Regions from separate parts of the Methylibium petroleiphilum PM1 genome, predicted to be linked through region 2. Evidence: predicted binding sites of a transcription regulator. Region 2 holds the regulator's gene; each other region holds the start of a gene.
What was found. The regulator sigma-54, encoded in region 2, starts transcription at its own class of promoters, with help from an activator protein. The targets are predictions, from matches to a motif close to TGGCANGNAANCTGCTTT.
Positions count from the first base shown of each region.

Region 1: MPE_RS07020 (CmpA/NrtA family ABC transporter substrate-binding protein) is a predicted target of sigma-54. The motif match lies at 2,998-3,015, and genes of this name have one in related genera.
Region 3: pedF (cytochrome c-550 PedF) is a predicted target of sigma-54. The motif match lies at 2,668-2,685, and genes of this name have one in related genera.
Region 4: MPE_RS04745 (aromatic/alkene/methane monooxygenase hydroxylase/oxygenase subunit alpha) is a predicted target of sigma-54. The motif match lies at 2,798-2,815, and genes of this name have one in related genera.

Region 1 covers NC_008825.1:1,500,667-1,506,405, reverse strand. The annotation lists gene MPE_RS07045 (pyridoxal phosphate-dependent aminotransferase) at 1-86, opposite strand, end outside; gene MPE_RS07040 (Hsp20/alpha crystallin family protein) at 227-685, shown strand; gene tsaD (tRNA (adenosine(37)-N6)-threonylcarbamoyltransferase complex transferase subunit TsaD) at 717-1,763, opposite strand; gene MPE_RS07030 (MarR family transcriptional regulator) at 1,961-2,242, shown strand; gene MPE_RS07025 (ANTAR domain-containing response regulator) at 2,345-2,977, shown strand; gene MPE_RS07020 (CmpA/NrtA family ABC transporter substrate-binding protein) at 3,172-4,425, shown strand; gene ntrB (nitrate ABC transporter permease) at 4,441-5,358, shown strand; gene MPE_RS07010 (ABC transporter ATP-binding protein) at 5,369-5,739, shown strand, end outside.
Region 2 covers NC_008825.1:152,986-158,724, reverse strand. The annotation lists gene lptA (lipopolysaccharide transport periplasmic protein LptA) at 65-679, shown strand; gene lptB (LPS export ABC transporter ATP-binding protein) at 676-1,431, shown strand; gene MPE_RS00730 (RNA polymerase factor sigma-54) at 1,431-2,954, shown strand; partial or broken gene MPE_RS00725 (THUMP domain-containing class I SAM-dependent RNA methyltransferase) at 3,049-4,273, shown strand; gene MPE_RS00720 (DUF4399 domain-containing protein) at 4,291-5,061, opposite strand; gene MPE_RS00715 (TPM domain-containing protein) at 5,100-5,609, opposite strand; gene MPE_RS00710 (TPM domain-containing protein) at 5,609-5,739, opposite strand, start outside.
Region 3 covers NC_008825.1:519,681-525,419, forward strand. The annotation lists gene MPE_RS02395 (response regulator transcription factor) at 1-226, shown strand, start outside; gene MPE_RS02400 (sigma-54-dependent Fis family transcriptional regulator) at 299-2,437, opposite strand; gene pedF (cytochrome c-550 PedF) at 2,720-3,193, shown strand; gene MPE_RS02410 (substrate-binding periplasmic protein) at 3,190-4,020, shown strand; gene ruvC (crossover junction endodeoxyribonuclease RuvC) at 4,047-4,601, opposite strand; gene MPE_RS02420 (phosphatidate cytidylyltransferase) at 4,601-5,575, opposite strand; gene MPE_RS02425 (lysophospholipid acyltransferase family protein) at 5,572-5,739, opposite strand, start outside.
Region 4 covers NC_008825.1:1,002,958-1,008,696, forward strand. The annotation lists gene MPE_RS04730 (CobW family GTP-binding protein) at 240-1,253, shown strand; gene MPE_RS04735 (WD40 repeat domain-containing protein) at 1,285-2,409, shown strand; gene MPE_RS04740 (hypothetical protein) at 2,406-2,606, shown strand; gene MPE_RS04745 (aromatic/alkene/methane monooxygenase hydroxylase/oxygenase subunit alpha) at 2,918-4,585, shown strand; gene MPE_RS04750 (NADH:ubiquinone reductase (Na(+)-transporting) subunit F) at 4,651-5,712, shown strand; gene MPE_RS04755 (aromatic/alkene monooxygenase hydroxylase subunit beta) at 5,726-5,739, shown strand, end outside.

The sequences.
Region 1 (5,739 bases), 1.3 Mb from region 2:
AACGCCAGCACGTCGCTGCGGTCCAACCCGGCATTGGCCACCTCGCGGATCTTGGAGCCGGGCAGCTGCCGGATGAGCTCGCGCATCGCTGGGATCCCCCGAAAAAGGCCGCTCCGCGTGAGGGCGGCGCCTCGAAATACAACGGCCTTGAAAACAAAAATGCCGCTCTCAATTCGGCGGCATGGGCAGCCGTTCGCTGCCTTCCACCTGATTCTAGGAGAACGCCATGTTCGTCATGCCCATCACCCGCACCCACCGCCACGCCTACAACGGCCACGCCCGCAACCTGGGCCGCGCCTTCGACCGCCTGTTCGACGGCAGCGTCGAACGGGTCTTCGCCGCTGCCGCTTCCGAGCCCGCCACCCGCCAGCCTGCACTGGATCTGCGCGAGACCGAGCAGACCTACAGCGTGCAGCTCGACATGCCCGGCGTCGCGAAGGAAGACGTCAAGGTTACGATCGACGGCAAGCGCATCAGCATCGAGGCTTCGTCGCCCGCCGACGCGCCGGCCGCCGAAGGCGAACAGTTGCTGGTGCGCGAACGCAGCCGCACTGCCTACGCCCGAAGCTTCACGTTGCCGGTCGAGGTGGACGAGTCCGCTTCCCAGGCTCGCCTGGAAAACGGCGTGCTGAGCCTGACACTGACCAAGAAGCTCAAGCCGGCCACGCAGCTCGCCGTCGGCTGATCCGGCGGCGAACCGAACGTCGGGGCCTCGCTCAGGGCACCCCGACGTCCAGCGCGGCGAGCGGCCAGCGCGGCTGCACGTCGAACGCGTGGTCGCGTCGTGCGGTCGCGCGGCCGGCCTGCAGCCGCATGGCCGCGGCCAGCGCGATCATCGCGCCGTTGTCGGTGCACAGCGACACCTCCGGATAGTGCACACGCACGCCGCGCTTCGCGCAAGCGGCATCGAGCTGCGACCGCAGGCTGCGATTCGCCCCCACACCACCGGCCACCACCAGCCGCTGCAGCCTGGTGGCCCGCAGCGCGGCGAGCGACTTCTTCACCAGCACCTCCACGATCGCGGCCTGCGTGGCAGCCGCGAGGTCGGCACGCGGCTGCTCGCAGACGCCCTCACCGAGCTTCAGAACCTGGGTGCGTACCGCGGTCTTGAGTCCGGCGAAGGAAAAATCGAGCGTATCCCGGTGCAGCAACGGCCGCGGCAGCGCATAGGCGGTCGGGTCACCGAACTCCGCAAGGCGGGCAAGCGCAGGTCCGCCGGGGTAGCCCAGGCCGAGCAACTTGGCCGACTTGTCGAAGGCCTCGCCGGCCGCGTCGTCGATCGTTTCGCCAAGCAACGCGTAATCGCCCACACCGTCGACCCGCATCAGCTGCGTGTGCCCGCCCGAGACCAGCAGCGCCACGAACGGGAACTGCGGCGGATCGACCGACAGGAAGGGCGACAGCAGATGACCCTCCAAATGATGGATGCCCAGCACCGGCCGGTCCAGCGCCGCGGCGAGCGCGCAGGCCACCGCGCTGCCGACCAGCAGCGCGCCAGCCAGCCCGGGACCGCGCGTGTAGGCCACCACGTCGACATCGGCCAACGCCCGGCCCGCCTCGGCAAGCACCTGTCGCGTCAGCGGCAAGGCCCGACGGATGTGATCGCGCGAGGCGAGTTCGGGCACGACACCGCCGTAGGCCTCGTGCATGGCGACCTGGCTGTGCAAGGCGTGGGCAAGCAGTCGCGGGCGCTCGCCATGGTCGGCCGCCACCAGCGCCACGCCGGTTTCGTCGCAGGAAGATTCGAAGCCGAGAATCAGCATCGCAGGAGTGTAGTGAGGCGATTCCGGTGACCTCGAGCACCGGCCCTGCCACAAAACCATGCCATTCGTTTCCTTTGGTCACATGGCGGGTGTGACGGAAAACACGATATTCGGGACTGTCGACCTATCGCAGTCCGGGCGCGCTGGTTAACCTGCGTTCACAGCGGCGTGAGGCCGCGCTCCCGGTAGATCGCCCCATGAAACAGTACAAGCTTTCCGCTTGGCCCGACCTGCCGGCAGGATTCCATCGCACGGCCTACCGGCGCATGCTGCACCAGATGTCCCACCGCCACGTGACCGTGCGCCAGCTGATGGCCGAGAGCGGCCTGGCACGTTCGGCGGTGATGCAGTTTCTCGACACGCTGTCGGAGCGCGAACTGCTCGACGAACGTCCGCACGCCGCACCGCCCACCGCGCTCGGCAAGCTGCTGCCGATGGCGTTGTGGCGCCGCGCCTTCGCGACACAGAGCCCGATCTAGACTCACGGTACCGACTCCGTGACAAGGCCCGCCTCGAGCGGGCCTTGTCATTTCCGGCGTCGGCGTGGTGGCCGTTGGCGCGCTCCTTGCAGCGCAGCCAACATGACCTCTCTCCAGGCGCTGCGCATCGTCATCGTCGCACCGGAATCGCTCACCCCGGCCGCGGACGACGACGACGCACTCGTCGAGGCGGAACGCTCGCGCAGCCTGCGCATCGGCCTGCTGGCCAACGGCTACAACATCGTCGCGGTATTGCCGATCGATGCCTTCCTGCCCGAGCGCATCGCGCAGATCCAGCCTGACATGATCGTTGTCGACGCGCAAAGCCAGGCGCGCGACACGCTCGAGCACGTCGTGATGTCCACGCGCGACGAACGCCGGCCCATCGTGCTGTTCACCGACGACGCCGACACCAGCCACGTCGGCGCGGCCATCGCCGCCGGCGTGACGGCCTATGTCGTCGCCGGCCTGGCGCCCGAGCGCATCAAACCGGTGCTCGACGTCGCGCTCGCACGCTTTCAGCACGAGGAAGCCCTGCGCCGCGAACTCGCCGACGCGCGCACGCAGCTCAGCGACCGCAAGCTGATCGACCGCGCCAAAGGCTTGTTGATGAGCCGCCAGCAACTCAGCGAGGACGAGGCCTACGCCCGGTTGCGCAAGACAGCGATGGACCGCGGCCTGCGGGTCGCGGAGGTCGCGCAACGCCTGATCGACGTGGCCGACATGCTGGGCTGAGGCGCTCGATTTTCCCGCTCTGGCACGAGGTTTGCTGCAGTGCACCCAAGGATCAACGGCGATCCCCTTTCCGGTGCGGCCACGCTCGGCCACACCGCAGCAGACGACGGCGTCTCACCCCGCACCGCTCCAGGGCTGTGTGGTCGTGATGGCGCCGTTTTTCATTTGAGCCTGATTTCTGGAGTCCGAATGCCATGCCGAACGACATCGCCAACCGCGCCCTGCTGGGCCGCCGCACCATGCTGAAGGCCGCTGCAGCCGCCACCGCCGTCGGCGCCGTGCCTGGATTGCAATCCGCCGTCTGGGCCGCCGGCTCCGACAAGCCCGAGAAGGACGAGGTGCGGATCGGCTTCATCCCGCTGACCGACTGCGCCTCCGTGGTGATGGCCTCGGTGCTCGGCTTCGACAAGAAGTACGGCGTGAAGATCGTGCCCACCAAGGAAGCGTCCTGGGCCGGCGTGCGCGACAAGCTGGTCAACGGCGAGCTCGACATGGCGCACGTCCTCTACGGGCTGATCTACGGCGTGCACCTCGGTACCGGCGGCCCCAAGAAGGACATGGCCGTGCTGATGGCGCTCAACAACAACGGTCAGGCGATCACGCTGTCGAAAGCGCTTGCGGACAAGGGCGCCGTCGACGGGCCTTCATTGTCCAAGCTGATGGCGACGGAGAAGCGGGAGTACACCTTCGCCGGGACCTTCCCGACGGGCACGCACGCGATGTGGATGCACTACTGGCTGGCGGCCGCCGGCATCAACCCCCTGTCCGGCGCGAAGCTCATCACGGTGCCGCCACCGCAGATGGTGGCCAACATGCGCGTGGGCAACATGGATGGCTTCTGCGTGGGCGAACCCTGGAACCACCGCGCCATCATGGACGGCATCGGCATCACGGCCAACACCACGCAGGACATCTGGAAGGACCATCCCGAGAAGGTGCTGGGAACGACCAACGACTTCGTCAAGAAGAACCCGAACACCACGCGCGCAGTGATGATGGCCGTGCTGGAAGCCAGCCAGTGGATCGACGCCGGCCTGCAGAACAAGATGAAGATGGCCGAGACGGTTGCGCAGAAGGCGTACATCAACACTTCGGTGGATGCCATCAACCAGCGCATTCTCGGTCGCTACCAGAACGGTCTCGGCAAGACCTGGGACGATCCCAATCACATGAAGTTCTTCAACGACGGGGCCGTCAATTTCCCCTACCTGAGCGACGGCATGTGGTTCCTCACGCAGCACAAGCGCTGGGGCCTGCTGAAGGAACACCCGGACTACCTGGCCGTGGCGCAGCAGGTCAACCAGATCGCGCTCTACAAGGACGTGGCGAGCGCCATGAAGATCAATGTGCCGAAGGATTCGATGCGCAGCAGCAAGCTGATCGACGGCGTGGTCTGGGACGGCAAGAACCCGAAGGCCTATGCCGACGGATTCAAGATCAAGGCTTAAAGCAAGGAGAACCCCATGGTCAGTGCCGTGTTTCACGATCCCTCGGGTGCCGGCCTCGCCGGTACGCCCGCCGCGGTGAGTGTCAGCAAGCCCGCATTGGCGGCGTCTGTAGCCAACCTGCCGTCGGCCAAGCCAGCGGCCCGCCTTCCGGCCGAGCCCTTCGACTGGCGCGGGCTCGCATTGCGCGTGCTGCCGCCCATCTTCGGCGCCGGCCTGCTGATCGGCATCTGGGCGCTGCTCACGATGAACGGCGGCGCCTTCCCGACGCCTGCGGCCACCTGGGCCGAGTTCGCGAAGCTGTTCAGCGATCCGTTCTACGACAACGGCCCGAACGACCAGGGCATCGGCTGGAACGTACTGTTCTCGCTCGAACGCGTTGCGCTGGGCTTCGGGCTTGCCGCGCTGGTGGGCATTCCGGCCGGCTTCGTGCTCGGGCGCTTCAGCTTCGTCAACCACATGATCTCGCCGCTGATCAGCCTGCTGCGACCGGTGTCGCCACTGGCGTGGTTGCCGATCGGGCTGCTGGTGTTCAAGGCCGCCAATCCGGCGGCCATCTGGACGATCTTCATCTGCTCGATCTGGCCGATGATCATCAACACCGCCGTCGGCGTGCAGCGCGTGCCGCAGGACTACCTGAACGTGGCACGAGTGCTGAACCTCAGCGAGTGGAAGGTGATGACGCGCATCTTGTTCCCCGCCGTGCTGCCCTACATGCTGACCGGCGTTCGCCTGTCGGTCGGAACGGCCTGGCTGGTGATCGTGGCTGCCGAGATGCTGACCGGCGGCGTCGGCATCGGCTTCTGGGTCTGGGACGAGTGGAACAACCTGAACGTGGCCCATATCCTGATCGCGATCTTCGTCATCGGCATCGTCGGTCTGCTGCTCGAGCAGGCGCTGATGCTGATCGCACGCCGCTTCAGCTTCGACGATTGAGGAGACTCCCATGACCAGCTTCATCGAAGTGCAGAACGCCGAGATGGTGTTCACCACGCGCAAGGGCCGCTTCCATGCGCTGCGCGAGATCAACCTGCAGATCGAGCGCGGCGAGTTCATCACGCTGATCGGCCATTCGGGCTGCGGCAAGTCGACCCTGCTCAACCTGATCGCCGGCCTGCTGACGCCCAGCAGTGGCGTGCTGCTGTGCGACAACCGCGAGATCGCGGCACCGGGCCCGGAGCGTGCGGTGGTGTTCCAGAACCACTCGCTGCTACCGTGGCTGACCTGCTACGAGAACGTGCACCTCGGCGTGGAGCGCGTGTTCGGCGCGAGCGAGTCGAAGGAACAGCTCAAGGAACGCACTCAAGCGGCGCTCGC
Region 2 (5,739 bases):
CCGGCCGTGGCAAGCGGTCGAACTCACCCTAGAATCGGCAGCAAGATTCATGCCGATTCCCTCCATGTCCGCTCCGACCCCCTATCCTGCATCGCGGTGCACCTTGCTGGCGCAGCCTGTTTGCCGGGCCGTCCTGGCGGTGCTGGGGCTGGCCCTGCTGCCGGCCTTCGCCGCCGAAAAGGCTGACCGCACCCAGCCGCTGGCCTTCACTGCCGACTCGGCCCGGGTCGACGAGGTCAAGCAATTGAACATCCTGTCGGGCAACGTCGAGATCACCAAGGGCAGCATCGTCATCCGCGCCGACCGCGTGGAGGTGCGCCAGAGTCCCGAGGGCTACCAGTCCGCGGTGGCGACCGGCTGGCCGAACAAGCGTGCCTACTTCCGCCAGAAGCGCGGCAGCAACGACGAGTACATCGAGGGCGAGGCCGAGCGCCTCGAGTACGACGGCCGCGGCGACACCGTGCGGCTCGTGAACCAGGCCGTGCTGCGGCGCTTCCGCGGCAGCACGCTGGCCGACGAAGTGGCCGGCAACACCATCTCCTACGACAACGTGACCGAGGTCTTCCAGGTGCTCGGCGGCCCGGCCTCCGCGGCCGCGCCAGGCCGGGTGCGCGGCGTGCTGACGCCGCGCGAGAACCCGGCTTCTGCGCCCAACTCCGGGGCGGGGACGCGGCCATGAACACGGCGATGGCGAGCCGCCTGGAGGCTCGCGGACTGCAGAAGAGCTACGGCGCCCGCAAGGTCGTCAAGGACGTGCACCTGGCCGTTGCGGCCGGCGAGGTGGTGGGCCTGCTGGGCCCGAACGGCGCCGGCAAGACCACCAGCTTCTACATGATCGTGGGCCTGGTGCGCGCCGACGCCGGCGAGATCCGCATCGACGGCGCGCCGATCGAGCGCCTGCCGATCCACCAGCGCTCGCGCCTCGGGCTGTCCTACCTGCCGCAGGAAGCCTCGATCTTCCGCAAGCTCACCGTCGAGGAGAACATCCGCGCGGTGCTGGAGCTGCAGTTCGACGAGCGCGGCAAGGCCTACACCAAGGCACGCATCGACGAGCTGCTCGACGGCCTGCTGCACGACCTGTCGATCGACAAGCTGCGCGACAGCCCGGCACCGGCACTGTCGGGCGGCGAGCGGCGGCGCGTCGAGATCGCCCGCGCGCTGGCCACGCAGCCGCGCTTCATCCTGCTCGACGAGCCGTTCGCCGGCGTCGATCCGATCGCGGTGATCGAGATCCAGCGAATCATCGGCTTCCTCAAGAGCCGCGGTATCGGCGTGCTGATCACCGACCACAACGTGCGCGAGACCCTGGGCATCTGCCACCGCGCCTACATCATCAGCGAAGGACGCGTGCTGGCCGAAGGCACCCCCGAGCAGATCGTCGAGAACGCCGACGTCCGCAAGGTCTACCTCGGCGAGCACTTCAGGATGTGATGAAGCCTTCCCTGCAGGTCCGTTTTTCGCAGCATCTGGCGCTCACGCCGCAGCTTCAGCAGTCGATCCGGCTGCTGCAGCTTTCCACGCTCGAGCTTCACCAGGAAGTCGAGCAGATGCTGGAGCAGAACCCCTTCCTCGAAGTGGAGGAAGATGCGCCGACCCCGTTCGACGCGCCGGTGGAGCGCGCCACGGCCACGGAGCGCCAGGCCGATGACGCCTGGGAGGGCTCGGGGTCCGAGGTGGCCGCCGACCCCGAGCCGGTCGCGGTGGATGCGGCCGAGTTCGGCACCACCGAGCGCGAGGACTGGGAGAACGGCACCGAGCGCGAGGACTTCGACGGCATCCGCGAGACGCCCGGCAAGGCCGGCAACAACGACAGCGACGAGTTCGACCCCATGGAGCGCAGCAGCGCCGGGGTGAGCCTGCAGGACCACCTGCGCGACCAGTTGCGCGGCATGCGCCTGAGCGACGAGGACCGCGGCGCGGTGATGGTGCTGATCGAATCGCTCGACGAGGACGGCTACCTGGCCGACCCCCTGGAAGAGATCGCCCAGCGCCTGGCCGGCGACGAGGACGACATCGCGGTCGAGGAGCTGCTCGACCGCCTGCGCTGCGCGCTGAAGTGGCTGCACAACCTGGAGCCGCTGGGCGTCGGTGCGCGCGACCTGTCGGAGTGCCTGACGCTGCAGCTGCGGGCCGGACCGCGCTGCGAGGCGCAGATGATCGCGATCCTGATCTGCAAGTACCACCTCGAGTTGCTGGCGCGGCGCGACGGCAAGAAGCTGATGGCGGCCACCGGCGCCGACGAGGAGCTGCTGAAGGCCGCGCAGGCGCTGATCGTGCGCTGCGAGCCCAAGCCCGGCCGGCCCTTCACCAAGGCCGAGGCCAACATCATCGTGCCCGATGTCATCGTGCAGAAGGCCGGCCGCGGCTGGCGCGTGGTGCTCAACCCCGACGTGATGCCCAAGCTGCGCATCAACGACCTCTACGCCCAGGCCATCAAGCAGCAGCGGGGCGCGCGCACCGAATCGGGCGCGGGCCTGAGCTCGCGGCTGCAGGAGGCGCGCTGGTTCATGAAGAACATCCTGCAGCGCTTCGACACCATCCAGCGCGTGTCGCAGGCCATCGTCGAGCGGCAGAAGGCCTTCTTCAGCCACGGCGCGATCGCGATGAAGCCACTGGTGCTGCGCGAGATCGCCGACGAGCTGGGTCTGCACGAGTCGACCATCTCGCGCGTGACCACCGCCAAGTACATGTCCACGCCCTACGGCACCTTCGAGCTGAAGTATTTCTTCGGCTCCTCGCTCAACACCGAGGCCGGTGGCAATGCGTCGAGCACCGCGGTGCGTGCGCTGATCAAGCAGCTGGTCAGTGCCGAGGATGCCAAGAAGCCGCTGTCGGACAGCCAGCTCAGCAGCATGCTGGAAGAGCAGGGCATCCAGGTGGCGCGCCGCACGGTGGCGAAGTACCGCGAGGCGCTGAAGATCGCGCCGGCCAACCTGCGGCGCACGATGATGTAACGACGAGGTCTCGGGCCCGAACCGGCAACAAGACCCGGCGCCCCGCCCGGTGTCGACCGAGGCGCGAGCGCAACCCTCGAACCCCTCTGCACGCATGAACGTCGCCCTTCCGCCCGACGCCCCGTCGTCCTCCTTGTTCCTCCCCTGCGCGGCCGGCGTCGAGGCGCTGCTCGCCGACGAGGTGGCCCGGCTGCTGCCGGGCGCGGCGGCGCAGACGCAGCGCGGCGGCGTGATGGTGCGCGGCGGCCCGCGCGAGGCGATGGCACTCAACCTGGGCAGCCGGCTCGCCCAGCGCGTGCTGTGGCAGGTGGCCGATGCGCCCTACCGCAGCGAGGACGACCTGTACGCGTTGGCCCGCAGCCCGCGCTGGCCCGACTGGATCACGCCGACGCAGACCCTGAAGGTGGACGTGACCGCGCAGCGCGCGCCGCTCAAGAGCCTGAACTTCGCCGCGCTGCGCATCAAGGACGGTGTCTGCGACGCGATGCGCGACGCGCTCGGCGCGCGCCCGAGCGTCGACACCCGCCGCCCCGACCTGCCGCTGCTGCTGCACCTAGCGCCCGAGCACGCCACGCTGTATGTCGACACCTCGGGCGAGGCGCTGTTCAAGCGCGGCTGGCGCGAGGACCAGGGCGAGGCGCCACTGAAGGAGACGCTGGCTGCCGCGATGCTGGCCGCCGCCGGCTGGCAGGGCCGCGAGGCCGACGGCCCGCTGCTCGACCCGGTGTGCGGCTCCGGCACGATCGCGATCGAGGCGGCGCAGATCGCCTGCGGCATTGCCCCCGGCTCGCTGCGGCGCTTCGCGTTCGAGCGCCTCGGGCCGTTCCGCGACGCCGGCACCCAGCGTGCCTGGCGCGAGCTGCGCGAGGCCGCGCGGGCGGCCGTGCATGCCAGCGCGGTGCCCATCTTCGCCGGCGACGTGGCCTTCCGCATGACCGATTTCGCGGCGCGCAACGCGGCACGCGCCGGCGTCGCTGCCGCGATCGAGCTGAAGACGGTCGACGCGCTGCAGCGCGCCGCCCCCGCCGAACGCGGCACGCTGATGCTCAACCCGCCCTATGGCGAGCGCATCGACCCCAAGGGCTCACGCGGCGACGGGGCCGGACGGCGCCTCGGCCCACGAGTTCTTCACCCGCCTCGCCACCCACTGGAAGCGCGCCTACCCGGGCTGGACCGCCTGGGTGCTCAGCCCCGACATGAAGCTGCCGCAGGCGATGCGCCTGAAGGAGAGCCGGCGCGTGCCGATGTGGAACGGCCCGATCGAGTGCCGGCTGTTCCGCTTCGATCTGGTGGCCGGTTCGATGCGCGAACCGGGCTGAGGGCGCGCCGGCTGCCCTCAGCGCGGCACTTCGATCTCGACCGGCGCCGACGTGGCCATCACCTGCTGGTCGGCGTTCTGCAGCAGTTCGACCCTGAACTTGTAGGTGCCCGGCGGCGGCGCGAGCCAGACCTCGGTCAGGCCCTTGACGAGGTCGATGCGCTCGGTGGGCGCACCGGCCCGCTCGGCGACCAGCCGGAAGTGGCCCACGCCCTTGTCCTGGATGTCCACGTGGCCCACGTTCAGGCCCGAGGCGTGCAGTCGCACCCGGAACGGCGTGCGCAGCGGCTCGCCGCTGCGCGGCTCGAGGATCGCGACGCCGGGCTGGATCAGCGTCTTCGGGTCGACGTCGTCGTTCTTCTTCGTCACCGTGATCTTCATCGGCTTGCTGTAGACGAAGTAGGGGATGTGCTTGTGGTCCGCCAGCAGCAGCCGCAGCGTGTAGGTGCCGGGCACGAAGGTCAGCACCGTCTCCATCTGGCCCTTGCCGAAGTGGATGTACTGGTCGTTGAAGGGCAGCGGCTGGGTGAAGTCGAGCGGCAGGTCGCGGTTGACCAGCAGGTGGTGGTGACCGGCGCCGTCGACCGGCTTGACGATCGGCGCCAGCCCGTAGCGCGACAGGCCGAACTTCAGCACGAAGGGCGTCTCGATGCTGTCGCCGTCGCGCAGGTTGGTGAAGTAGGTCTCGGGCTGCTGGGTGCGCAGCGGCGAGCTGAGCCACGGGTGGTCGGCCGCGAGGGCCGGTGCGGCGAGCAGGGCGGCCGCGAACCAGGCGAAGCAAGAGCGCATCGTGGAGGTCATTCGGTCGGAGGTCGTGAAGGTGTCGGTCAGCGCAGCACCGGAGTGTCCGGCAATTCGTTCGGATTGCCATCCCCTCTCGCCGCCGGGAAATGCTGGCGCAGCACGGCGTCCACGGCGTCGATCGCGGCGTGCAGCCCGTCCTCGAAGCGCCGCTCGCGGAACGCCGCGCCCATGCCGTCGACGATGGCCTGCCATCCCGCAGCGTCCACGTGCCGCGTGAGGCCGCGGTCGGCCACGATCTCGATGCGGTGGTCGGCCAGCAGCAGGTAGATCAGCACGCCGTTGTTGTGCTCGGTGTCCCACACGCGCAGCTTGCCGAACAGCGACAGCGCGCGATCGTGAGCGTCGACGTTGCGCCACAGGTAGCCCAGCGGCAGCCCCGCCTCCACGCAGACGCGGATCTCGCCGCTGTGCGCGGCCTCGCTGGCGCGCACGCGCTGCTCGATGCGCTCCAGCGCCACCGGGCCGAGCGCGCGGCGCGCGTCGTCCTCGTCGAGCCAGCAGTGGCGCAGCAGTCGGATCAGCCGGTCCATCATCACCAGTCTCCCGACGCGCCGCCGCCGCCGAAATCGCCGCCACCGCCGGACGAGAAACCCCCGCCGCCACCGCCGCCCCAACCGCCGCCGCTGCTGCCGCCACCGCCCCAGATGATGGGCGGCACGCCAT
Region 3 (5,739 bases), 370 kb from region 2:
CCTGGAAGTGGAGCGCGGCGGGCCGCTGCGGCAGCTCACGCCGCGCGAGTTCGATGTGCTGCGGCTGGCCGCCCAGGGCCTCGCGACGCGTGCGATCGCCGAGGCCATGCACCTCGGCGACAAGACGGTGCTGAACTACATGTCGCTGATCCGGCAGAAGCTGGGTGCAGCGAACGACCTGCAATTGCTGCGGCTGGCGGCGCAGAACGGCCTGGTCGAGCTCTGACCACGGCGCGGTGCCGGCGCCGACGCAGGTCCGTCCGGACCTGGTTTTCGCCGGCACTGCACCCGGTGGCGCTCAGCGGCCCGCGCCTGGCGGCCAGTAGAGCTTGCGGTAGATCGTGTTGCGGCTGATGCCCAGTCGCCGGGCGGCGACCGAGATGTTGCCGCCGGCCTCGGCCAGCGCGCGGCGGACGGTGTCGTGCTCGAGCTGGTGCAGCGTGCTGCGTCCGCCCGGCGCTTCGCCGACCTGGGCGCTGCCGAGGCCGTCGGGTGCTGCCGCGTCCGAGGGACGCGGCTCGGCGTGCTGGGCCATGCTCACCGGCGGCCGAGAGGCGGCGACCGAGGCGGGCTCCTCGTCCAGTGTGCGACGCGCATCCTGCAGAAAGTCTTCGGACAGGTGGTCGACGGTGATCACGGCATCGTCGCCAGCCATCGCCACCGCGGTGCGCAGCACGGTGGCCAACTGGCGGATATTGCCCGGCCAGCGGCAAGCCTGCATCAGCCGCAACACCTCGGCGTCGAGGCGCAGCAGACGACCACGGCACTCGCGCTTGAGCAGCTTCTCGGTCAGCGCCAGCAGGTCGGTGCGCTCGCGCAGCGCCGGCAGCTGCACCACCAGGCCGTTCAAGCGGTAGTACAGGTCCTCGCGAAACTGCTTGCGGTCGATCAGTTCTCGCAGCGGTTGATGGGTCGCGCTGATGACCGACACATCGACCGGCAGCGCCCGCGTGCCACCGAGCGGCGTGACCTCACGTTCCTGCAGCACCCGCAGCAGCCGCGCCTGCAGGCCCAGCGGCATGTCGCCGATCTCGTCGAGGAACAGCGTGCCGCCGTGCGCCTGCAGGACCTTGCCCACGGCGCCCTTGCGGCGCGCGCCGGTGAACGCGCCTTCCTCGTAGCCGAACAGCTCCGACTCGATCAGGGTCTCGGGGATCGATGCGCAGTTGACGGCAATGAAGGGGCCGCTGGCGCGACGCGAGCCCTGGTGGATCGCGCGGGCCAGCATTTCCTTGCCGGTGCCGGTCTCGCCCTGGATCAGCACCGGGATGTCGCGGTCGAGCACTCGCTTGACGCGCGTGACCACGTCGTCCATGCGCGCATCCCCGGTCTGCAGCTGTCGCAGGCTCGGCGACGGCGGCACGGCATTGGGATGGGCCGTCGGTTCGCGAGCGGTGTCGGGCAGCGCGTCGCGGGCGGCCGGCTCGCGGGCCGCCTCGTGGGCGAGCGCCTCCGGCTGATCGTCACGGGCGCGGCCCAGTTGGTGCCAGCCGGTGCCATTGAAGCGGGCGTTCGCATGGATCTGGCGGCCGTCGGGCAGGCTCAGCTCCAGTGGCGTCGACAGCGTCGAGCCGAAATGGTCGACCAGCGCTCCGAGCGACACGCCGAACAGGCCGGTGACCGTATTCATCCGCAAGGCCGCGCCCGACAGGCGCAGCATGTCCAGTGCGGCGCGATTGGCGGCTAGCAGCTTGCCGTCCTGCCCGACGGAGACGATGCCTTCCATCAGCGTGCCGAGATAGTCGCGACGCAGGTGGAAATGCAGGCGCAGGGTCTGGTGGCTGTCCTCGATCAGCCAGTGGTTCTGGATCATGCGCGCCGACATCTTCACCAGGCCCATCGTGTGGACGTGGAAGGAGTGGTGATCGCCGCTGACGTCGAGCACGCCGACCAGGTTGCCGCGCGGATCGAAGATCGGCGAGGACGAGCAGGTCAGGAACTGGTTGGCGTGGACGAAGTGCTCGTCGGCATGCACGATGGTCGGCGTTTCGGTGACCAGCGCGGTCCCGATGGCGTTGGTGCCCTTGCTCGATTCGCTCCAGTTGACGCCCGGCGCCAGCGCGACCTTGGACGCACGCGTCAGGAAGTCGTCGTGACCGATCGAATGCAGCACCGTGCCCTGCACGTCGGTCAGCAGCACCATGCTCTGCGTCGCGAGAATCTGCTCCAGCAGCATCTCCATCACCGGCACCGCATGGAGCGACAGACAGCGGTTGCGCTCCCGGGCCACCGCCAGATCCGAGCGCATCAGCGGGGTGTGGTCCGGCGGCCGGATCGGGCTCAGCCGCAGCGAGGCACAGCGTTCATGCGACTGCGCGATGGTGTCGACGTGACCCGGGTCCGGCGGCAGCCAGACGCTCGTCGCGGAATGGCCGAACCCGGACGGGCGCCGGCTGTCACGCTGGGCAGCGCGCGTCGCGGTGGGGGATGCGGTCATCGTGTCTCCTTGGGGGCGTCAGCCCTCTCGGGCGGCCGGCAGCCGCCTCTGCTGTGTGTCCATTGCTCAGGCGTTTGAACGCCTTGTCGTCACTGCCTGAATCGTCCCCCTGTCACCGTGCCAGCCTGGCCCTGCGGCACATCCATGGGGAGCGTCAGTATGCTCCAGTGTGGAGCAAAATGACGGTGTGAACCCGTCACGAGCAGGGGTTCGGGGCAGAACTGTGGCGATGGCACATCACTTGCACCCTCGGACTGTCCCTCTGATTTGGAGCATCTTTCTATGAACTTTCGTACCCAGTGCCTGCGCCATCTCGTCGCGCTGAGCCTGATCGCCGGCGCCGCGGGCGCCTACGCCCACGGGGACGTCACGCCGCAGGCCGTCGATACCCAGTCGCTTCCCGCGCTCGGTGATACCTGGCGCACCGAGAATCCATACCGCAAGAACGACGAGGCCATCAAGATCGGCACCTCGGCCTATACCCAGAACTGTGCCCGCTGCCATGGCCTGGAGGCCATCTCCGGCGGGATCGCTCCCGATCTGCGCAAGCTCGACGGCGAATGCGCCACGCTGAAGGACGACAAGAAGAAGGCCGCCTGCGTGAAGGAAATGGACGAGTACTACGCCACCACGGTGCGCCACGGACGCACCCGCAACGGTGCCGTCTACATGCCGCCGTTCGAGGGCGTGATGCAGCAGGAAGCGGTCTGGGCCATCAAGAGCTACCTCGAAACCCGCCGCGAGAAGCCGCTGTGATCTCCCGTCGCCGGTTGCTGGGTGCCGCCGCGGCACTGGCGCCGCTGTCCGCGCCGCTCCGTGCCGAGGGCAGCGCGCTGGAACGCGTGCGGCGCAGCGGGAGGCTGGTGGTGGCGGTCTACCAGGACATGCCGCCGTTCAACCTGAACGGTCAGGGCGTCGATGTCGATCTGGCCGCGGTGCTGGCCGACAGCGTGGGCGTGCCGCTCAGCCTGTTGCCGATCCCGGCCGGCGAGAGCGTCGGCGACGACCTGCGCAACGCCGTCTGGCGCGGCCACTACCTCGGCTGGGGTCCGGCCGACGTGATGCTGCATGTGCCGATGGACCGCCCGCTGATCGAGGCCAATCCGCAGGTGGAGGTGTTCGGCGCCTACTACCGCGAGACGGTCATGCTGGCCTGGGACAGCGAGCGCGGTCCGACGCCCGAGACCATCGAGGCCCTGCGCGGGCAGAAGATCGCGGTGGCGGGCGTGTCCCTGCCGGGCTACCTGCTGGCCAGCGCCGACTCCGGCGCCCTCCGCGACACGCTCAGCACCCAGCACGCCGACGGCGTGGCAGCGGCGAAGACCCTGCTCTCCGGCGAGGTGGTGGCGGCCGCCGGCCTGGCCTCCGAACTGGAAGCGACGCTCGCCGGCCAGCCGCGCTACAAGATCGTGCCGCTGCCGCCGATCCCGCGAGCGCCGCGCAACGGCTGGGTGGTCGGCTGTGCCGTGAAGCGCGGCGCGACCGACCTGGCGCAGGTGATGCAGCGCCGCCTGATCGACCTCAACAACGGCACAGGCCTGCGCGATCTCTTCCGGCGCCACAACGTCGTCTGGCGTGGCTGATCGCCGCCGACCGGCCTCGGCGCCGGTCAATAGCTGCGGCCCTTGCGGTATTGCGCATGGGCGCGCCGCGCCAGCGGGCTGACGGCGGCGATCGCCGCCTGCGACGCGCCCGCGTGCGCATGGCAGACCGCGAGGCCGAGCGCATCGGCTGCGTCCCGGCTCGGCTCACCGGGCAGCGACAGCAGCCGCGCCACCATGGCCTGCACCTGCTCCTTGCGGGCGTGGCCGTGGCCGACGATCGCCTTCTTCATCTGCAACGCGGTGTACTCGGCCACGGCCAGATCGCCCGACACCAGCGCCGCCAGTGCCGCGCCCCGGGCCTGACCGAGCAACAGCGTCGATTGCGGATTGACGTTGACGAACACGATCTCGACCGCGGCGCAGTCCGGCTGGTAGCGCGCCGCGACCTCGCGCACACCCTCGAAGATGATCTTCAGCCGCCCTGGCAGGTCGCCGTTCGGCAGCGCGTCGGTGCGCACCGTGCCGCTGGCGATGTAGTGCAGCCGCGACCCCTCGCACTCGACCACGCCGAATCCGGTGGTGCGCAGCCCTGGATCGATGCCGAGGATCCGTGTCGCCATCAGAAGCTCAGGTTGAAGTACCAGCGCACGGAATGGAAGAACACCGGCGCCGCGAAGCACAGCGGCGCCACGCGGTCGAGCAGGCCCACCGCACCGGTGACCGAGGCGCGGTTGCCCCAGTAGTGCACGCCGGCGTCGCGCTTGAGCGCCTTCATCACGAACTCGCCCATCGTGCCGCAGGCACTGGCGATCAGCGCCATCACCATCGCCTGCCCCGGCTTGAAGGGTGTGATCCAGTACAGCAGACCGCCGACGATCGCCGCCACCAGCGCGCCGATCAGCCAGGCACGGTAGCTGAAGCTGCGGCTGATGTGGCGCGCCACGGGGCGGCGGCGCAGGCGCCGGCTCGCGGCCTCCTGAGCGATGTGGGCCACCGCGACCACCAGCACCAGGAAGAACACCAGGAAGGCCCCGCGATCCTCGCGGTTCGGAAACTGCAGCAGCAACAGCGCCGGCGTGTGGCTCATGCCGTAGACGCAGACCATGATGCCCCACTGGATCTTCGCGTTGCGCTCGAGGAAGCGCTCCGGGTCGCCGGCCAGCGCGCTCACCACCGGGATCGCCAGGAAGATGTAGACCGGAATGAAGACCGAAAACAGGTCGAAATTGCGGTTGGCCACCAGCAGGTACTGCAGCGGCAGCACGATGAAGAAGGCCAGGATCAGGCTGCGGTGATCGCTGCGCCGCGTGTGCATCAGAGTGATGTACTCGCGCAGCGCCAGGAAGCTGAGCACGCCGAACAGCAGTGTCGCCCCCGCCGCACCCGACACCCAGGCGAGCCAGAACACCGAGGCGCCGATCCACAGGGCGCGCAGCTCGCGCTTGAACCGTTCGTGCCGGTCGCGGCTCTCTTCACCGCGCTCGCGCAGCGAGCGCAGCAGGGCCACGGCGCTGATCAGCAGCAGCGCGCCGAACACCAGCAGGAACAGCAGGCCCACCTGCTGCGAGGCACTGAGCTGCCGCAAGCCGCTCATGCCGCGACGTCCTTCAGCACGACCACGGCCGCGCGTGCGCGGTCGAGGAAGTCGCGCTTGCTCTCGCCGGGCGTCAGCGGCGCCAGCGGCGCGCCGAAGGTCACCGAGCACAGGATGGGCACCGGCACCACCTCCCCCTTGGGCATCACGCGCTGCACGTTGTC
Region 4 (5,739 bases), 850 kb from region 2:
GTGTCCGAAAACGCGACAGATGGGCGCGCCGATGCCTAGGTGAAAACCGCGAGGGGTGCCGCGAATCCTGAAATCGATCAAGCACTTATCGCGCGTTTGCCGGTGCGCGCCGCGGATGGCATAGCGATTGCGCATTGGGGGCGACCCTCGGACCGCATCGCGGGCGATCGGGGATGGACACGAAGACCGTGGCAGGCGGGCGCACAACCCCGAACCGCGGCAGACCAAAGGACCGCAGCATGACTTCGAGAATTCCAGTCACCGTGATCACCGGCTTCCTCGGCGCCGGCAAGACGACCTTGCTCAATCGCATCCTGCAAGGCGCGGCCGGCAAGCGCTACGCCGTCATCGTCAACGAGTTCGGCGAACTCGGCATCGACGGCTCGCTGGTCGTCGGCGCCGAGGAAGAGGTGCACGAGCTGAACAACGGCTGCGTCTGCTGCCGGGTGCGCGGCGACCTCATCCGCGTCATGAGCGGCCTCATCCGCCGGCCGGGTCGCTTCGACGGCATCATCATCGAGACCAGCGGCCTGGCCGATCCGGCGCCGGTCATCCAGACGCTGCACTTCGACGACTTCCTGCGCCAGCACACCCAGCCGGACAGCGTGATCTGCGTGGCCGACGCGCGCCACCTCGCGAGGCAACTGCAGGCCGCGCCGGAGGCCGGCGCGCAACTGGCGCAGGCCGACCTGGTCTTGCTGAACAAGTGCGATCTCGCGAAGGCCGACGAGCTGGCCGTCTCCGAGATCGCCGTGGAGCGCGTGAACCCGACCGCCGAGGTGGTCCGCTGCGAGCGAGGCGACATCGAGCTCGACCGCCTGATCGGCCGCGGCGCCTTCGACCTCTCTCGCCTGCGGGTGCCGCCGCTGCAGATCCAGCGAGGCCGCATCGGCCGCGTGCCGCATGCCTACGTCGAGGTCGAGGAGGGCCGGCACGGCGACGGCCTGCGCTGCGTGTCGCTGAGCATCGAGCAGGCGTTCGACCCGAGCCTGTTCGTCGGCTGGCTGCTGCGCTTCGTTCGCGAGAACGGCGAGCACCTGCTGCGCGGCAAGGGCATCGTGTCGCTGCGTGGCAGCGAGAAGCGCTTCGTCTTCCAGACCGTGCACATGACGGTCGACAGCGGCATGGACCGCGCCTGGAAGGACGGTGAGCCGAGGGGGTCGCGGCTGGTGTTCATCGGTCGCGACCTGAGCGCGATCGCGCTGCGCGAGCAGTTGGAAGCGTGCCTTGCGCAAGTCGAGGTGACGCCGTGATGCCGTCGACACCGTGCCGGAGGAACCTGCCATGAACCCGCCTCTGCTCGACGTGCTGGGCACGCAATGGGACATGACGGCCCCGGTCGTCTCGATCTCCTGGAGTCACGACGGCCGCACCGCGGCCTGTGCGATGGGGGACGGCCGCGTGGCGTTCGCCGATGTGCGCTGGCCCCAGGGCCCACGCCTCGAAGCGCGCCAGGGTGGCGGTGCGAGCCTGGTGCCGGCCGATGCGCCGGCCGTGGCACCGACCGTCGTGACCGCGCATGCGGGAAGCTGCCACGCGCTCGCCTCCGACGGCGACGGCAGCTTCGTGACCGGCGGCGACGATGGCCGCGTGATGCGCGTGCGGCCGGGCGCCGAACCCGAGGAGCTGGCACGCATGCAGGGACTGTGGATCGATGCCGTGGCCTGCGGGCGATCGGGCGACGTGGTCTATGCCGGCGGCAAGCGCGTGGCGCGCCTGCGCCACGGCGGGACCGACGAGATCGAGCTGCCGGCGTCGGCCACGGCAATCGCCTTCTGTCCCGACGGGCGCACGCTCGGCGTTGCGCATTCCGGTGGCGTGACGCTGTGGCATGAGGCCGCGCTGCCACGACGCCTGGCGTGGCCGGGCTACCACCGCGCGATCGCATGGAGCCCGGACGGGCGCTACGTGGTCACCGGCATGCAGGAGAACGCGTTGCACGGCTGGCGCGTGCAGGACGGCGGCGACATGGAGATGGCCGGCTATCCGGGTCAGCCGCTGTCGCTGGCGTTCACGCCCGATGGGACGCAACTGGCCACCAGCGGTGCGCTGCGGCCGGTGTGCTGGGATTTCGCGCGACCCGGCGCCTCGCAGGCGCCGCGCGAGTGCGGCATCCAGAGCAAGGCGCCGGTCACCAGCGTCGCCTGTCATCCGCGCTACCCCGTGATCGCCGCGGGCTACCACAGCGGGGCCGTCACGCTGTGCCAGCCCGGCAGCGACAGCTTCCTGCTGCTCAAGGGCGCAGGCGGCGGCGCGCCCTCGGCGCTGGCCTGGTCGCCCGACGGCGAGCGACTGGCGTTCGGCACGCAGGACGGGTGGCTGGGCTGGATCGAACTGCCCGACCCCGTGTTCAGCCACCACCGGTCCGCGGCGGCGCGGCCGACTTCAGAGAAGGAGAGATCGACATGAACGACCAAGAGACGCAATCGAAGGACAACTACTTCCAGCAGATCGCCGAGATCGCGAACGAGATGAGCACGGCCCACGGCCGCGACTTCGCCATCGGCACGCTGGTGCTCGCCGCGCGCTTCGTCGCCCAGCACGCGGCGCCCGACGGCAGCGACAAGGCGGCCGATGCGCCGGCCGGCGTGGTGGCCGCGGCCTGAGGGTGCCCCGTGCGCAACGCCGTCCCGTTTCGCGAACTCGGGCGTCGCACGACCCTGAGAGCGGCGCGTCTCACGCTCGGACGCACGGCGGTCGTCTCTGACCCAGAACGAAACGGCCGCGCGATCGAGATGCGCGCTCCGATCGTGGCTTCTCCCGGGAAGAAGGGCGACTCGCTAGGGATTGCGAGCAGTGGCACAGCGATCGCTATGGAGAGGAGGGGCCCTGGCCCAAGGACAGGTCGGCGGCACGACCGCGCGGCCTCGACGCACAGCAAACCGGTCCGAACGGATCAGCAGTAAAGGAGACCTTCATGTCAGCAGGTTTGACGCTCAACAAGATCACGTCCCAGAAAGGGATCAGCGTGGCCGAGGCGGCTCGGCGCATCGCCGACCTCGGATGGCAGCCCAGCTATGTCCAGGAAGCGATGACCTTCCCGACCGATTACAAGATCGGCAAGGCCCCGCGCGACCCGATGAAGCAGGTGCTGCGCTCCTACTTCCCGATGCAGGAGGAGAAGGACAACCGCGTGTACGGCGCGCTCGACGCGGCGCTGCGCGGCGACATGTTCCGCAACACCAAGCCGCGCTGGGTCGAGTGGATGAAGCTGTTCCTGGCGATCATCCCCTTCCCCGAGATCTCGGCGGCACGCTCGATGTCCATGCTCGGCCGCCTCGCCCCGGGCGAGGAGCTGCGCACCGGCTTCACGATGCAGATGGTCGACGAGTTCCGCCATTCCACGATTCAGATGAACCTGAAGAAGTGGTACATGGAGAACTACATCGACCCGGCCGGCTTCGACATCACCGAGGCCGCGTTCGGCAAGTGCTACGCCACCACCATCGGCCGCCAGTTCGCCGAAGGCTTCCTGACCGGTGACGCGCTGACGGCCGCGAACATCTACCTGCAGGTCGTCGCCGAGACCGGCTTCACCAACACGCTGTTCGTCGCGATGCCGTCGGAAGCTGCCCGCAACGGCGACTACGCGCTGTCGTCGGTGTTCCTGTCGGTGCAGTCGGACGAGTCGCGCCACATCGGCAACGGCCACTCGCTGCTGATGTCGGTGGTCAACGACCCCGACAACCACCTGCTGCTCGAGCGCGACATCCGCTACGCGTTCTGGCAGAACCACGCGATCGTCGACGCCGCCATCGGCACGATCATCGAGTACGGCACCACCGACCGCAGCAAGAACAAGGAGTCCTACGCCGAGCTCTGGCACCGCTGGATCTACGAGGACTACTACCGCACCTACCTGCTCCCGCTCGAGAAGTACGGCGTCAAGATCCACCACGACGACGTCTCCGCCGCGTGGGACCGCCTGGTCAAGAAGAACTACGTGCACAAGGTCGCGCAGTTCTTCGCGGTCGGCTGGCCCGCCAACTTCTGGCGCATCGAAGCCCAGACCGAGAAGGACTTCGAGTGGTTCGAGCACAAGTACCCGGGCTGGTACGCCGAGTTCGGCGATTTCTGGAAGTGGTACGAGCGCAAGAGCGTGCCGGGCGAGACCAACATGCTGTTCGACCAGGAGAACGGCTACGTCTACCCGCACCGCTGCTGGAGCTGCATGGTGCCGGCGGTGATCCGTGAGGAGCTGGTGGTCGACGAGGTCGACGGCAAGCTCTACACCTACTGCTCCGAGCTGTGCCGCTGGACCCACAAGACGGCCTTCGCCGCCGAGTACGAGGGCCGCCCGACGCCGGCGATGGGCCGCTTCAGCGGTCGCCGCGAATGGGAAGAGTGCTACCACGGCTGGGACCTGGCCGACGCGATCAAGGACCTCGGCTTCGTCCGCTCGGACGGCAAGACGCTGGTCTCGCAGCCCCACCTGCGCTTCGACGACAAGCACATGTGGACGCTGGATCACGTGCGGGGCCACCAGCTCCAGAGCCCGCTCGTGCTTCTGCGCGAGATGACGCCCGAGGCGCGTGAGAAGCACATCGCCTCCTACCGCGCCGGCTTCAAGATCAAGCCGTTCTGACGCGGTTCTCAGTGGTCCCGGGCGGCGGTGCCGCCCGGGGCGGACCAGATTATTCGGGGACAGACATGTCTGCAAAAACAGTCCACACCGTTCGTTTCGAGCCGGTCGGCGTCGAGATGGAGGTGGAAGAGGGGGAGTGGGTCCTGGATGCGGCGTTCCGGCAGGGCATCGCCCTGCCTCACGGTTGCCGTGAAGGCCGCTGCAGCAGTTGCAAGTGCGTGGTGCTGGACGGCGACGCCGAGGTCGAGGGCCATTCCACGTTCGCGCTGCCCGACCACGAGCGCGACGGCGGCCAGGTGCTGCTGTGCAGAACCTATGCCTACAGCGACCTCACGGTCGAACTGCTGAACTACGACGAGGACGCGATGCGTCGCTCGATCGCGATCAAGACCTTCGAAGGCGAGCTGGTGTCGGTGAGTTCGCTGACGCACGACATCCGCATGCTGGAGATCAAGGTCGAGCAGCCGATCCGGTTCTGGGCCGGCCAGTTCGTGGAGCTCAGCGTGCCGCATGCCGGTGTCACGCGCTCCTACTCGATGGCCAGTACGCAGAGCTCGCCGGACACGGTGCGCTTCATCATCCGCAAGTACCCGGAGGGCGCGTTCTCTTCGCTGCTCGACGGTGACCTGAAGCCCGGCACGCCGGTCACGCTGAAGGGCCCGTACGGCAGCTGCTTCCGCCGCGAGGAGCGCCCGGGTCCGATGGTGCTGGTGGGCGGCGGCTCCGGCATGTCGCCGCTGTGGTCGATCCTGCAGGATCACATCGAGAGCGGCGAACAGCGGCCGATCCGCTTCTACTACGGCGCCCGCACGCGCAAGGACCTGTTCTTCGTCGAGGAATTCGCGGCCATCGCCGCCAAGCTCCCCGACTTCGAATTCATCCCCGTGCTGTCGCAGGCCACCGAGGAAGACGCCTGGCAGGGCGAGACCGGCTTCGTGCACGAGGCCGTCGAGCGCATCCAGCGTGCGCGTCCCCAGCCCGGCGAGGTCGATGCCTACACCTGTGGCCCGCCGCCGATGGTCGATGCCCTGCTGCCGGTCCTGCAGCGCCTCGGCGTCGCGCTGGACCGCACCTATGTCGACAAGTTCACCCAGGCCAGCGCCAGCGCACCCAACCACGTTCATTGATCAGGAGAGAGACATGAGCCAAGCCAC